Linked DNA regions of Methanothermobacter marburgensis str. Marburg. The main gene of each other region encodes a partner of the protein of the gene in region 2 in a complex. Links are inferred from orthologs where the notes say so. Each region holds a gene or a part of one and is shown on either strand. Other genes may lie near its edges.

Region 1 (2,908 bases), 240 kb from region 2 along the record:
CTTGCAAGTCCCCTCTCAAGGGATGCCTTGTTGAGTATCAGCGCGTCCTCCATGTTGTAGCCCTCATAGGACATTACGGCCACAACGAAGTTCTGGCCTGATGGCCTCTCATCGTAGCCGGTCACATCTATTATCCTTGTCTTCACTATGGGGACCTGGGGGTGGTGGAGGAGGTGTGCACGCGTATCTGTCCTGAGGTCATAGTTGGATGCATAGAGACCAAGGGCCTGCTTTGTCATCCCTGCCTCCATGGTGTTCCTTGGTGATGAGTTGTGGTTTGCGAATGGAATGATACCTGCACATATCCCCAGCATGGTGGAGGGGTCTATCTCAAGGTGGGTGTGTTCATCTGTGAGGTCCTCTGGACTCATTGCTATGTAGGCGTTTTCCTCTTCCTCTGCATCCAGATACTCTATTATACCCTCATTTATGAGGTCATCCCATTCCATTTCCCCTGATTCAAGCTTTTCAAGGTGCTCCTCCTTTAAAAGAGGTTCTCCGTCCTTCACAATGATCAGGGGTCTTCTGGCCCTTCCAGGGTCTGTGAATATGTATATCTCATGGTTTTCAGGGTAATGGGTTATGTTCATCTCAGGGGAGACCTCTCCGGATCTCCTCTTCTCCCTCATCTCCTGCACAAATTCTTCAGGGTTTTCACAGGTCCCTATAAGCTTCCCGTTAATGTAAATCTTGGTTTTACTCACTTAACAGCCTCCCGGTGGAAAAATTAGTTCAGAACCCCCATTTTTTTGATTACCTCCTCAACCTCCCTGCCATCTGAACCCTCGGATATCTTTGCAAGGAGGGCGAGGTTCTTAACAAGACCACAGTTTGGACCCTCAGGGGTCTCGTTGGGGCAGATCTTACCGAACTGTGTCGGGTGAAGGTCCCTTGCCTCAAAGTGTGGCTGGCTCCTGCTGAGGGGGGAGACAACCCTTCTCATGTGGGATAGTGTACCCATGTAACTTGTCCTGTCCAGGAGCTGACTCACACCTGCCCTTCCACCAACCCAGTTACCTGTCGCGATGGCGTGCTTGAGGTTCTCTGTGAGGACGTCTGACCTCACAGCCTGCTTGACTGAGGGCTCCTTACCCCTTGCAAGGCTCCTCTCAAGCTGGTAGCTCATGTCCCTGCTGAGACTTGTGAAGGCCACCCTCAGGAGGTCCTCCATCAGGTCACCTGAAACCCTGAGCCTTTTGTTGGTGTAGTGGTCCTTATCGTGGGGCTTTCGCTCACCGGATATAACCTGGAGGAGCATTTCGGTCATCTCAGCCAGGTATATTGCCTTCTCCAGCCTCTTATCTGGTTCTGTTCCTATGTGGGGGAGAAGGTAGCGGTCTATGACATCCTCAGCCCTTTTTATCCGGTAGTCCTCGGTCATGCCCTTGGCGACCCGGTTACCGATGTATCTTATGGCGCTCCTTACAAGGTACTCCCTTCTCTCCTCCTCGTCAAGTTTCTCCATTTCATCCTTTTTGAGGTTCAGCTTGTCCAGTGAGACCTGTATGTCGTCGGCTGCGATCATCTGGTAGTTGAAGTCATCTGATATGCTTGTTATGATGTCCTGGTCAGTTGCAAGTCCAAGGGCCCTTAGCAGTATCACCAGCGGGAGTTCTCCTGGTACGTAGGGGAATGATATCCTGAGGAACACCCCGCTCTTCCTTGGCTTCCTGTATTCAAGGGATATCCTGGCCCTGAAACCACTTCTTATAGAGGTGACTATTGCCCTGGCCCTGTTTTCATCCTCTTCCCCTATCCTTTCAAGTATTATCTTGTTTGGGGCTATTTCCTCCATGGTGACGATTGATCTCTCTGAACCGTTGACGATGAAGTAGCCACCGGGGTCTGCAGGGTCCTCGCCCTTTTCAATGAGTTCATTTCTGCTGAGGCCATGCAGGTGGCATATCTCTGATTTCAGCATAACAGGCAGTTCACCGATGTAGACCTTTTCAAATTCTGTTTCTGGACCCCCCTCATTTATGAGTCTCATCTCCAGGCTCATGTGGGCCGAGTAGGTTAAATTTCTGAGCCTGGCCTCTGTCGGGTATATCTTGCTCTTTGAGCCGTCCGCCTCCTTGATGAAGGGTTTTTCTATGCTTACCTTCCCTGTCTCCACACGGTACTTTCCCTGTTCCAGTTCTATGGGTTCGCTTGTGTCTATTATCTCCTGTATACGGTTACTCACGAAGTCATTGTAGGAATGTATGTGGTGGTCCACAAGGTCGTATTTATCAAAAAACGCGTCTACCAATCCCCATGCACTTTTTTTCATGGACTTCCTCCAAAACAAATTAGATGATTGAATTATGAGCTTACGGTTTTACCCGAAAAATTAGTCCTGCACGAGCCTATATGTAATGAATTCTTCGGCAGTTGGACTCTTACGGATTATTTTCACGATATCCCCCCTTTTAGCACCTATGGCCTTCACCACAGGGTCTGTTGTTTTTATTTTTGGAAGCTGTTCTGGATGGGCATCCAGTTCTTTCAGCACCCTTTTTGCTTCAGAATCATTTAAAACCACGTGTTCCGGAACCAGATGGTGTTTCAAGATTTCCCTCTTCACAATTTAGTCCTCCAGATAAAAAGTCACCGTAAAATTAGATAGCGGGCCCGACGGGAATTGAACCCGCGACCACTTGGTTAAAAGCCAAGCGCTCTGCCAGACTGAGCTACGGGCCCTGAAGGAACGCCCTGGCCGGGAATTGAACCCGAGTCGCGGGCTCGACAGGCCCGCATGATAGCCCCTACACCACCAGGGCAGGTCTTCAGAATGAGAGCATTACTGTGTTCTCTCGTTACCTGCTTATATACTTTACTATTGCTGTATGACATACATGTTATGAGTTCTATTTTTCTAGTATTTAAAACTTTCACACTGTTGGTGAAGTCCCGCCTGCCGGACTTG
Region 2 (2,758 bases):
GAAGTCCAGGTCGGCCTTTATCTCGTGGAAAGACTCCCTGAGTGACTTGGAGGTTTTTTTCTTTCTGTGCTGAAAGAGGGCACGGCACACATCCTCAAAAAGTGCAGGGAGACTGAATCCCGTGGGCCTTACGGTCACGACTGCAGAGTCAACACGGGGCCTTGGGAAAAAACAGCCCGGTTTGAGGTAATCAACTATCTGGACCTCTGCAAGGAAGTGCAGCATTACAGAGAGTCTTGAGTAATCCCGTGTACCCGGCTCTGCAACCATCCTTGCAGCAAACTCCTTCTGGTACATGAGGACCCCTAACTCGAATTCATGCCTCAGAAGCCTGAAGGTTACAGGGGACGATATCTGGTAGGGCAGGTTGGATACCACCTTGTTGAATGCGGGAAAATCAACCTTAAGGGCGTCGCCAACAATGATATCCACATTGTCCCCTTTTATTCTATCGGCAAGGATCCCTGCGATGAAGGGGTCACTTTCGATTGCAGTAACATGACCTGCAAGTTCTGCCATAGGGAGTGTCAGTGTACCTATGCCGGCCCCTATCTCCAGGACATGATCATCGGGTCCCAGATTGCCATATCCCAGTATGCGCTGCCTCTTGCCGTCATCAACAAGGTAATTCTGCCCCAGACTCCTTCTGAGCCTGACACCGTACTTCCTCAGAACGTCCCTTGTCTCTCTGTAGAGTCCCGTCATAAAATAAATTGGTTATTGGGTTAAAATCAGTCCCTCTTCTTCTGGGGAGGTCTTGTGAATATTGTGTACTTCCTTTTTCCCCGCTTGGCGCCCTCAACATCCAGTTCCATGAGGATCCTCCTGACGATGAGTTTAACAGGGTCTGATAGCATCGGGACCCTGTTCTTTATGTCCTCAAAACTCTCAAAGGGCTTTTCCTCACGGGCCTTCAGGATATCCCACATATGCTTTTTACCGATTCCTGGAAGAAGTTCAAGCTGGTGAAGCCTGGTGCTTATGGGGCCCGCCTCATTGAAGAAACGCACGAACCTGTCCTCGTTGGACTTTATTATTTCCTCAATGACGTAGGGCAGTTCAACCCTGGCTGTGGCCGTGAGTTCATTGTGCCGGAGTCTCCTGTTGATCCTGGCTATCTTATCCCTTTTACCCTTACCTATGTAGACCTCCTCATGAATCTCAAGGTCAACATCTGGCCTGGGTGTTAACTCAAGGAGGGTAAACTCATCCTTTCCCAGAGCCTGGGCAACAGGCCTCTTCTTGAATGTACCGAAACCTTCACTCACGTAACCAAGTGGAAGGTAATCCAGTATGATAGCGTACTCTTCCATGAAATCACATACTCTAATTTTTCAGGTCAGATATTATTTTTATTCGACCCGGTATTTATCTATTACCTCGAGTATGCCTGGCAGGTCCTCTGCCTTTATGGGGACCCTTTCCTTGGCAAAGATTAAACGGAGGTCAGATAGGTCCACAGGCATGATATCTGCGATCTTGACAGCATGCCTCCTCTTTATGTTGGGGATACCCATCAGTTCCTCAATGAGACCCCTGCTGGTTTCAGGGTCAAGCCTTGAAAAGCGGGTTACATGGTCAAGGACAAGGTTCTGCTCGTAGGTGAGCTCATGTTCTTCCCCGAATTTTTCAAGTATCTCCTTAACCTCTGCCATTGAAACAGGTTCACTTTCCAGAACCTTTTTCCCTATCATGGGAATCACTCTTGCATCTGAAGGTGCTCTGGCCTCACCACAAGCTGTTTCTCCTTGTTACCATCCCTTATGGACACCACATATGATCTGCCCATCATACCGGCAACACGGCCTGTTTTACCATGGAAGCGGGGGTGGGGCTGGCCCCGGTGGATGCTTGGATCTATTATTATGTGTACAAGGTCACCCTCACTGAAGCTCTGGATCTTCCTTGTTATCGGGTTTGATCTTCCAGGCCTTTTGACCTTCTGAAGCTTGTGTCTTGTTTTACTTCTGAAACCTCTTGATCTTCTCATTTTTTAACCTCCATAAAAAGCCTGTGATGGCTTGTAACAGTTATTAAAACCTTACAAGAATCAGACATCTAAACTTATAAGTTCTGTATTTAACATTTCCATAAATATATATTTTTCCTCAGGGCAGGGGATCTCTCAAATTGAAGGGGGAGATCATCATCAGCTTGTCTTCAGGGTCAGATGAAGCTTCATGCGGGCTCCCCGACCTCAAGGACATCAAGGCTGGCGCACCTTGCAGGTACACCCAGGATGCTGCTCACACTGGGTTCTGTACGGCCCGAGTCCCCTGAGATCAGTTCCTTTATGTACAGTCCACCCTCAGCCTTTATTATAAGTTCCAGGTGATCGTCAAGGCGTTTCCAGGATATTTCAAGGACCCTGCGTTCCCTGATCCTGTCAGCCCTTCTGTGTGAAACCCTCAACGGGGTCCGCTGCCTTATCAGGTCAAGTTTCTCAAGCTTTACCAGGTCCTCATCAGACACGGCACCCTCGAGTTCAACAATGGCACGGTAGACCTTGTACTTTTTCCTTGATGACTCCTTGAGTTCCACCTTCCGGTTCCTTGAGGAGAACCTCAGATCAGCCACCTCAACCATGCCCCTCGCTCTTCTGTTTATCTCATCCTCCAGTGCCCTTAGATCCGGTGTGCGGATTGCCGGCTCCTTAATCTCCAGCACAAAGGGTCTTCCGGTTCCAAGCATCCGCACATCCACATCCTCCCTGCCAGAGCCATGGAACTTACTGTCACTTCCCCCTGTCGCCTCGAGG
Region 3 (2,950 bases), 230 kb from region 2 along the record:
TTTTGTTTATTTCTTCTAGCAGTTTTTTTATGTCTCCGCTTTTAAGTTTATAGTCATTTTCAACAATGGAGACTGGTTTATCGAGTTTTATATCGCCTTGTTCCTCTTCACAATGGGGGCACTCCTCACGTCTGGCCTCTGCGTATATCTCCTTTATTATGGGTGTGAGGCTCTCCTCCTTCTCCATCGCCTCGAGTATCCGCTGTCTGTACTCTTCAATCTCCACCTCTGTGAGCAGGACCCTGCCGCATTTCCAGCAGATTGACCTGAGGATCTTGTGTATTGTATCCGCGAATCCCACGTGTATAACGGGTCTTGCAAGGTTTATGCTTCCAAAGTGTCCGGGGCACTCACCGCCCTTGGCCCCGCATGTCCTGCACCTGAGGCTCGGGTCTATGACACCAAGCCTCGGGTCCATGAGCCCGTTCTCGATGGGGTACCCGTCCTCATCATAGGTGTCCGGTGTCACCACCTGGGTAACGGACATCTTCCTTATATCCTCAGGGGACATGAGACCAAAATTTATCCGGGAAATTTTCTTTAAAATTCCTCTCAAGGTATTCTCTCCTTTGATTTATTCCCTCAAATCCGTAATCATGCCTTATCTTCCAGTATGAGTTTCGGGAAGATGCATAGACTCTTAAGTTCATCAAGGAGTAATTTGAAGGCGTATGATATCTCCACAGGGAATGACTCTGAGTCCTCACATATTGGACAGTACTTCTTATCCCTTATCTTGTCGTATATTGCTATCATACCGCACTCGGTACATACCAGTGCCTCGTATTTATCTGATTCATCAAGAAGCCTTTCCTTCAGTGCGAGCGCTGCTCCATGGGCAATCAGACAGTCTCTTTCCATTTCACCGAATCTGAGACCTCCTTCCCTGGCCCTTCCCTCGGTTGGCTGTCTTGTGAGGACCTGCACAGGACCCCTTGATCTTGCGTATACCTTGTCTGTTGTCATGTGGTGGAGTTTCTGGTAATAGGCCACTCCTATGAATATCTCAGCTTCTATCCTTTCACCGGTTATTCCGTTGTAGAGTGATTCCACACCCGCACTTTCAAATCCATTGGCCCTGAGGGCCTTCTTTATGTCCCTCTCGTCCTCTCCGGTGAATGGTGTTCCGTCCACCCGGCGGCCCTCCATGCATGCGGCCTTACCTGCAAGCATCTCAAGGACCTGCCCAACCGACATCCTTGATGGTATGGCGTGGGGGTTTACTATGAGGTCGGGCACAACACCGTCCTCTGTGAAGGGCATGTCCTCCTGTGATACTATGAGGCCCACAACACCCTTCTGACCGTGCCTTGATGCGAATTTGTCACCGAGCTCTGGCTGTCTCTGTTCCCGCACCCTTATCTTGGCGAGTCTGCTGCCCTCAACGGTTTCTGTTAGGAGAACAGCGTCAACTATACCCTTCTCCCCGTGCCGCACTGTTACTGAGGTTTCTCTTCTACGCTCCGCCACTGTTCCAAATTCATCGATTTCCTCCAGGAACCTTGGTGGTGATGTTTTACCTATGAGGACGTCACCTGATGATACAACTGCCTCAGGGTTTATTATACCGTCCTCGTCAAGGTGCCTGTAGTCGCTCTCTGACCTGTAGCCCCTGACCCCCTTCTCAGGTATCTCGAAGCGGTCCTCCTGACCACCGGGGTATCTTCGCTCTGCGGCTTCGTAGGATCTGAAGAATGATGACCTTGCAAGTCCCCTCTCAAGGGATGCCTTGTTGAGTATCAGCGCGTCCTCCATGTTGTAGCCCTCATAGGACATTACGGCCACAACGAAGTTCTGGCCTGATGGCCTCTCATCGTAGCCGGTCACATCTATTATCCTTGTCTTCACTATGGGGACCTGGGGGTGGTGGAGGAGGTGTGCACGCGTATCTGTCCTGAGGTCATAGTTGGATGCATAGAGACCAAGGGCCTGCTTTGTCATCCCTGCCTCCATGGTGTTCCTTGGTGATGAGTTGTGGTTTGCGAATGGAATGATACCTGCACATATCCCCAGCATGGTGGAGGGGTCTATCTCAAGGTGGGTGTGTTCATCTGTGAGGTCCTCTGGACTCATTGCTATGTAGGCGTTTTCCTCTTCCTCTGCATCCAGATACTCTATTATACCCTCATTTATGAGGTCATCCCATTCCATTTCCCCTGATTCAAGCTTTTCAAGGTGCTCCTCCTTTAAAAGAGGTTCTCCGTCCTTCACAATGATCAGGGGTCTTCTGGCCCTTCCAGGGTCTGTGAATATGTATATCTCATGGTTTTCAGGGTAATGGGTTATGTTCATCTCAGGGGAGACCTCTCCGGATCTCCTCTTCTCCCTCATCTCCTGCACAAATTCTTCAGGGTTTTCACAGGTCCCTATAAGCTTCCCGTTAATGTAAATCTTGGTTTTACTCACTTAACAGCCTCCCGGTGGAAAAATTAGTTCAGAACCCCCATTTTTTTGATTACCTCCTCAACCTCCCTGCCATCTGAACCCTCGGATATCTTTGCAAGGAGGGCGAGGTTCTTAACAAGACCACAGTTTGGACCCTCAGGGGTCTCGTTGGGGCAGATCTTACCGAACTGTGTCGGGTGAAGGTCCCTTGCCTCAAAGTGTGGCTGGCTCCTGCTGAGGGGGGAGACAACCCTTCTCATGTGGGATAGTGTACCCATGTAACTTGTCCTGTCCAGGAGCTGACTCACACCTGCCCTTCCACCAACCCAGTTACCTGTCGCGATGGCGTGCTTGAGGTTCTCTGTGAGGACGTCTGACCTCACAGCCTGCTTGACTGAGGGCTCCTTACCCCTTGCAAGGCTCCTCTCAAGCTGGTAGCTCATGTCCCTGCTGAGACTTGTGAAGGCCACCCTCAGGAGGTCCTCCATCAGGTCACCTGAAACCCTGAGCCTTTTGTTGGTGTAGTGGTCCTTATCGTGGGGCTTTCGCTCACCGGATATAACCT
Region 4 (2,757 bases), 240 kb from region 2 along the record:
TAGTGTACCCATGTAACTTGTCCTGTCCAGGAGCTGACTCACACCTGCCCTTCCACCAACCCAGTTACCTGTCGCGATGGCGTGCTTGAGGTTCTCTGTGAGGACGTCTGACCTCACAGCCTGCTTGACTGAGGGCTCCTTACCCCTTGCAAGGCTCCTCTCAAGCTGGTAGCTCATGTCCCTGCTGAGACTTGTGAAGGCCACCCTCAGGAGGTCCTCCATCAGGTCACCTGAAACCCTGAGCCTTTTGTTGGTGTAGTGGTCCTTATCGTGGGGCTTTCGCTCACCGGATATAACCTGGAGGAGCATTTCGGTCATCTCAGCCAGGTATATTGCCTTCTCCAGCCTCTTATCTGGTTCTGTTCCTATGTGGGGGAGAAGGTAGCGGTCTATGACATCCTCAGCCCTTTTTATCCGGTAGTCCTCGGTCATGCCCTTGGCGACCCGGTTACCGATGTATCTTATGGCGCTCCTTACAAGGTACTCCCTTCTCTCCTCCTCGTCAAGTTTCTCCATTTCATCCTTTTTGAGGTTCAGCTTGTCCAGTGAGACCTGTATGTCGTCGGCTGCGATCATCTGGTAGTTGAAGTCATCTGATATGCTTGTTATGATGTCCTGGTCAGTTGCAAGTCCAAGGGCCCTTAGCAGTATCACCAGCGGGAGTTCTCCTGGTACGTAGGGGAATGATATCCTGAGGAACACCCCGCTCTTCCTTGGCTTCCTGTATTCAAGGGATATCCTGGCCCTGAAACCACTTCTTATAGAGGTGACTATTGCCCTGGCCCTGTTTTCATCCTCTTCCCCTATCCTTTCAAGTATTATCTTGTTTGGGGCTATTTCCTCCATGGTGACGATTGATCTCTCTGAACCGTTGACGATGAAGTAGCCACCGGGGTCTGCAGGGTCCTCGCCCTTTTCAATGAGTTCATTTCTGCTGAGGCCATGCAGGTGGCATATCTCTGATTTCAGCATAACAGGCAGTTCACCGATGTAGACCTTTTCAAATTCTGTTTCTGGACCCCCCTCATTTATGAGTCTCATCTCCAGGCTCATGTGGGCCGAGTAGGTTAAATTTCTGAGCCTGGCCTCTGTCGGGTATATCTTGCTCTTTGAGCCGTCCGCCTCCTTGATGAAGGGTTTTTCTATGCTTACCTTCCCTGTCTCCACACGGTACTTTCCCTGTTCCAGTTCTATGGGTTCGCTTGTGTCTATTATCTCCTGTATACGGTTACTCACGAAGTCATTGTAGGAATGTATGTGGTGGTCCACAAGGTCGTATTTATCAAAAAACGCGTCTACCAATCCCCATGCACTTTTTTTCATGGACTTCCTCCAAAACAAATTAGATGATTGAATTATGAGCTTACGGTTTTACCCGAAAAATTAGTCCTGCACGAGCCTATATGTAATGAATTCTTCGGCAGTTGGACTCTTACGGATTATTTTCACGATATCCCCCCTTTTAGCACCTATGGCCTTCACCACAGGGTCTGTTGTTTTTATTTTTGGAAGCTGTTCTGGATGGGCATCCAGTTCTTTCAGCACCCTTTTTGCTTCAGAATCATTTAAAACCACGTGTTCCGGAACCAGATGGTGTTTCAAGATTTCCCTCTTCACAATTTAGTCCTCCAGATAAAAAGTCACCGTAAAATTAGATAGCGGGCCCGACGGGAATTGAACCCGCGACCACTTGGTTAAAAGCCAAGCGCTCTGCCAGACTGAGCTACGGGCCCTGAAGGAACGCCCTGGCCGGGAATTGAACCCGAGTCGCGGGCTCGACAGGCCCGCATGATAGCCCCTACACCACCAGGGCAGGTCTTCAGAATGAGAGCATTACTGTGTTCTCTCGTTACCTGCTTATATACTTTACTATTGCTGTATGACATACATGTTATGAGTTCTATTTTTCTAGTATTTAAAACTTTCACACTGTTGGTGAAGTCCCGCCTGCCGGACTTGAACCAGCAACCCTCGGATCTACAGTCCGATGCTCTGCCAATTGAGCTAAGGCGGGTTGATATACATCATTGGGGGTGATGTATATTTAAGCTTTTTGGATGGGACCACCCGGATTTGAACCGGGGTCTCAGGCTCCCAAAGCCCAAAGGATCGACCAAGCTACCCTATGGTCCCCTTAGGAAGCCCCGGACGGGAATTGAACCCGCGACCACGAGATTACAAGTCTCGCGCTCCACCAGACTGAGCTACCGAGGCATTTCCAATGTTAGTAACTACTCATTTATATAGTTTGTGGTTGATTTCTGCGGGCACCATGGAGGGGAGGTTCAGCACCTCCCAATATGGGGTTAGTGGGGTGCGGACTCCTCAAGTACCCTCACAGCAGGCAGCTCCTCACCTGCGAGGAGACTTATACTGGCACCACCCCCACTGCTTATGTGACCTATTTTATCCTCAAATCCCATTTTGGCAGCCGCAGCGGCAAGGTGACCCCCACCTATTATTGAGAAACTCTCAGATGAGGAGATGGCATTGAGTATATCCTCGGTCCCTATGCTGAAGTCAGGGTTTTCAAATACACCTGCAGGACCATTTGCAAACAGGGTTCTGGCCTCACGTATCCTCTCAGCATAAAGTTTTATTGTCTCCATACCTATATCCTGGATGGGATGGTTGGGTATCTTTTTCACAGGCACATCCACCCTTTTTCCATCCTGGCTGATTGCAACATCAATGGGAACCAGTATTTTCTCAGGGAACCTCTTTTTCAGCTTCTTCGCCACCTTTATGAAGTCACAG

Evidence for each region.
Region 1: MTBMA_RS08355 (region 2) and MTBMA_RS07010 share a complex: the UniProt entries of both Methanocaldococcus jannaschii proteins name them as parts of the RNA polymerase complex. The link is inferred for Methanothermobacter marburgensis str. Marburg from one-to-one orthologs.
Region 3: MTBMA_RS08355 (region 2) and rpoB share a complex: the UniProt entries of both Methanocaldococcus jannaschii proteins name them as parts of the RNA polymerase complex. The link is inferred for Methanothermobacter marburgensis str. Marburg from one-to-one orthologs.
Region 4: MTBMA_RS08355 (region 2) and MTBMA_RS07005 share a complex: the UniProt entries of both Methanocaldococcus jannaschii proteins name them as parts of the RNA polymerase complex. The link is inferred for Methanothermobacter marburgensis str. Marburg from one-to-one orthologs.

The regions. Positions count from the first base shown.
Region 1 is NC_014408.1:1,317,509-1,320,416, reverse strand. It holds MTBMA_RS07010 (DNA-directed RNA polymerase subunit B''), read right to left. Parts: upstream 2,273-2,908; coding sequence 728-2,272; downstream 1-727. Other genes in the region: MTBMA_RS07005 (DNA-directed RNA polymerase subunit H), read right to left, coding at 2,333-2,566; rpoB (DNA-directed RNA polymerase subunit B), read right to left, coding at 1-704. UniProt on the Methanocaldococcus jannaschii protein: DNA-dependent RNA polymerase (RNAP) catalyzes the transcription of DNA into RNA using the four ribonucleoside triphosphates as substrates. The Rpo2 subunit (Rpo2N and Rpo2C in this organism) is implicated in DNA promoter recognition and in nucleotide binding.
Region 2 is NC_014408.1:1,552,819-1,555,576, reverse strand. What follows is about bases 24-2,719. They hold MTBMA_RS08355 (RNA polymerase Rpb4 family protein), read right to left. Parts: upstream 1,695-2,719; coding sequence 1,353-1,694; downstream 24-1,352. Other genes in these bases: MTBMA_RS08345 (tRNA pseudouridine(54/55) synthase Pus10), read right to left, coding at 2,179-2,719; MTBMA_RS08350 (50S ribosomal protein L21e), read right to left, coding at 1,700-1,990; MTBMA_RS08360 (DUF655 domain-containing protein), read right to left, coding at 732-1,313; rsmA (16S rRNA (adenine(1518)-N(6)/adenine(1519)-N(6))-dimethyltransferase RsmA), read right to left, coding at 24-705. In the rest of the region: more of rsmA, read right to left, coding at 1-23; more of MTBMA_RS08345, read right to left, coding at 2,720-2,758. UniProt on the Methanocaldococcus jannaschii protein: DNA-dependent RNA polymerase (RNAP) catalyzes the transcription of DNA into RNA using the four ribonucleoside triphosphates as substrates. This subunit is less well bound than the others.
Region 3 is NC_014408.1:1,319,169-1,322,118, reverse strand. It holds rpoB (DNA-directed RNA polymerase subunit B), read right to left. Parts: upstream 2,407-2,950; coding sequence 595-2,406; downstream 1-594. Other genes in the region: MTBMA_RS07010 (DNA-directed RNA polymerase subunit B''), read right to left, coding at 2,430-2,950; rpoA1 (DNA-directed RNA polymerase subunit A'), read right to left, coding at 1-556. UniProt on the Methanocaldococcus jannaschii protein: DNA-dependent RNA polymerase (RNAP) catalyzes the transcription of DNA into RNA using the four ribonucleoside triphosphates as substrates. The Rpo2 subunit (Rpo2N and Rpo2C in this organism) is implicated in DNA promoter recognition and in nucleotide binding.
Region 4 is NC_014408.1:1,316,711-1,319,467, reverse strand. The notes cover bases 1-2,695. They hold MTBMA_RS07005 (DNA-directed RNA polymerase subunit H), read right to left. Parts: upstream 1,618-2,695; coding sequence 1,384-1,617; downstream 1-1,383. Other genes in these bases: MTBMA_RS06975 (phosphoglycerate kinase), read right to left, coding at 2,307-2,695; MTBMA_RS07010 (DNA-directed RNA polymerase subunit B''), read right to left, coding at 1-1,323. Outside these bases: more of MTBMA_RS06975, read right to left, coding at 2,696-2,757. UniProt on the Methanocaldococcus jannaschii protein: DNA-dependent RNA polymerase (RNAP) catalyzes the transcription of DNA into RNA using the four ribonucleoside triphosphates as substrates.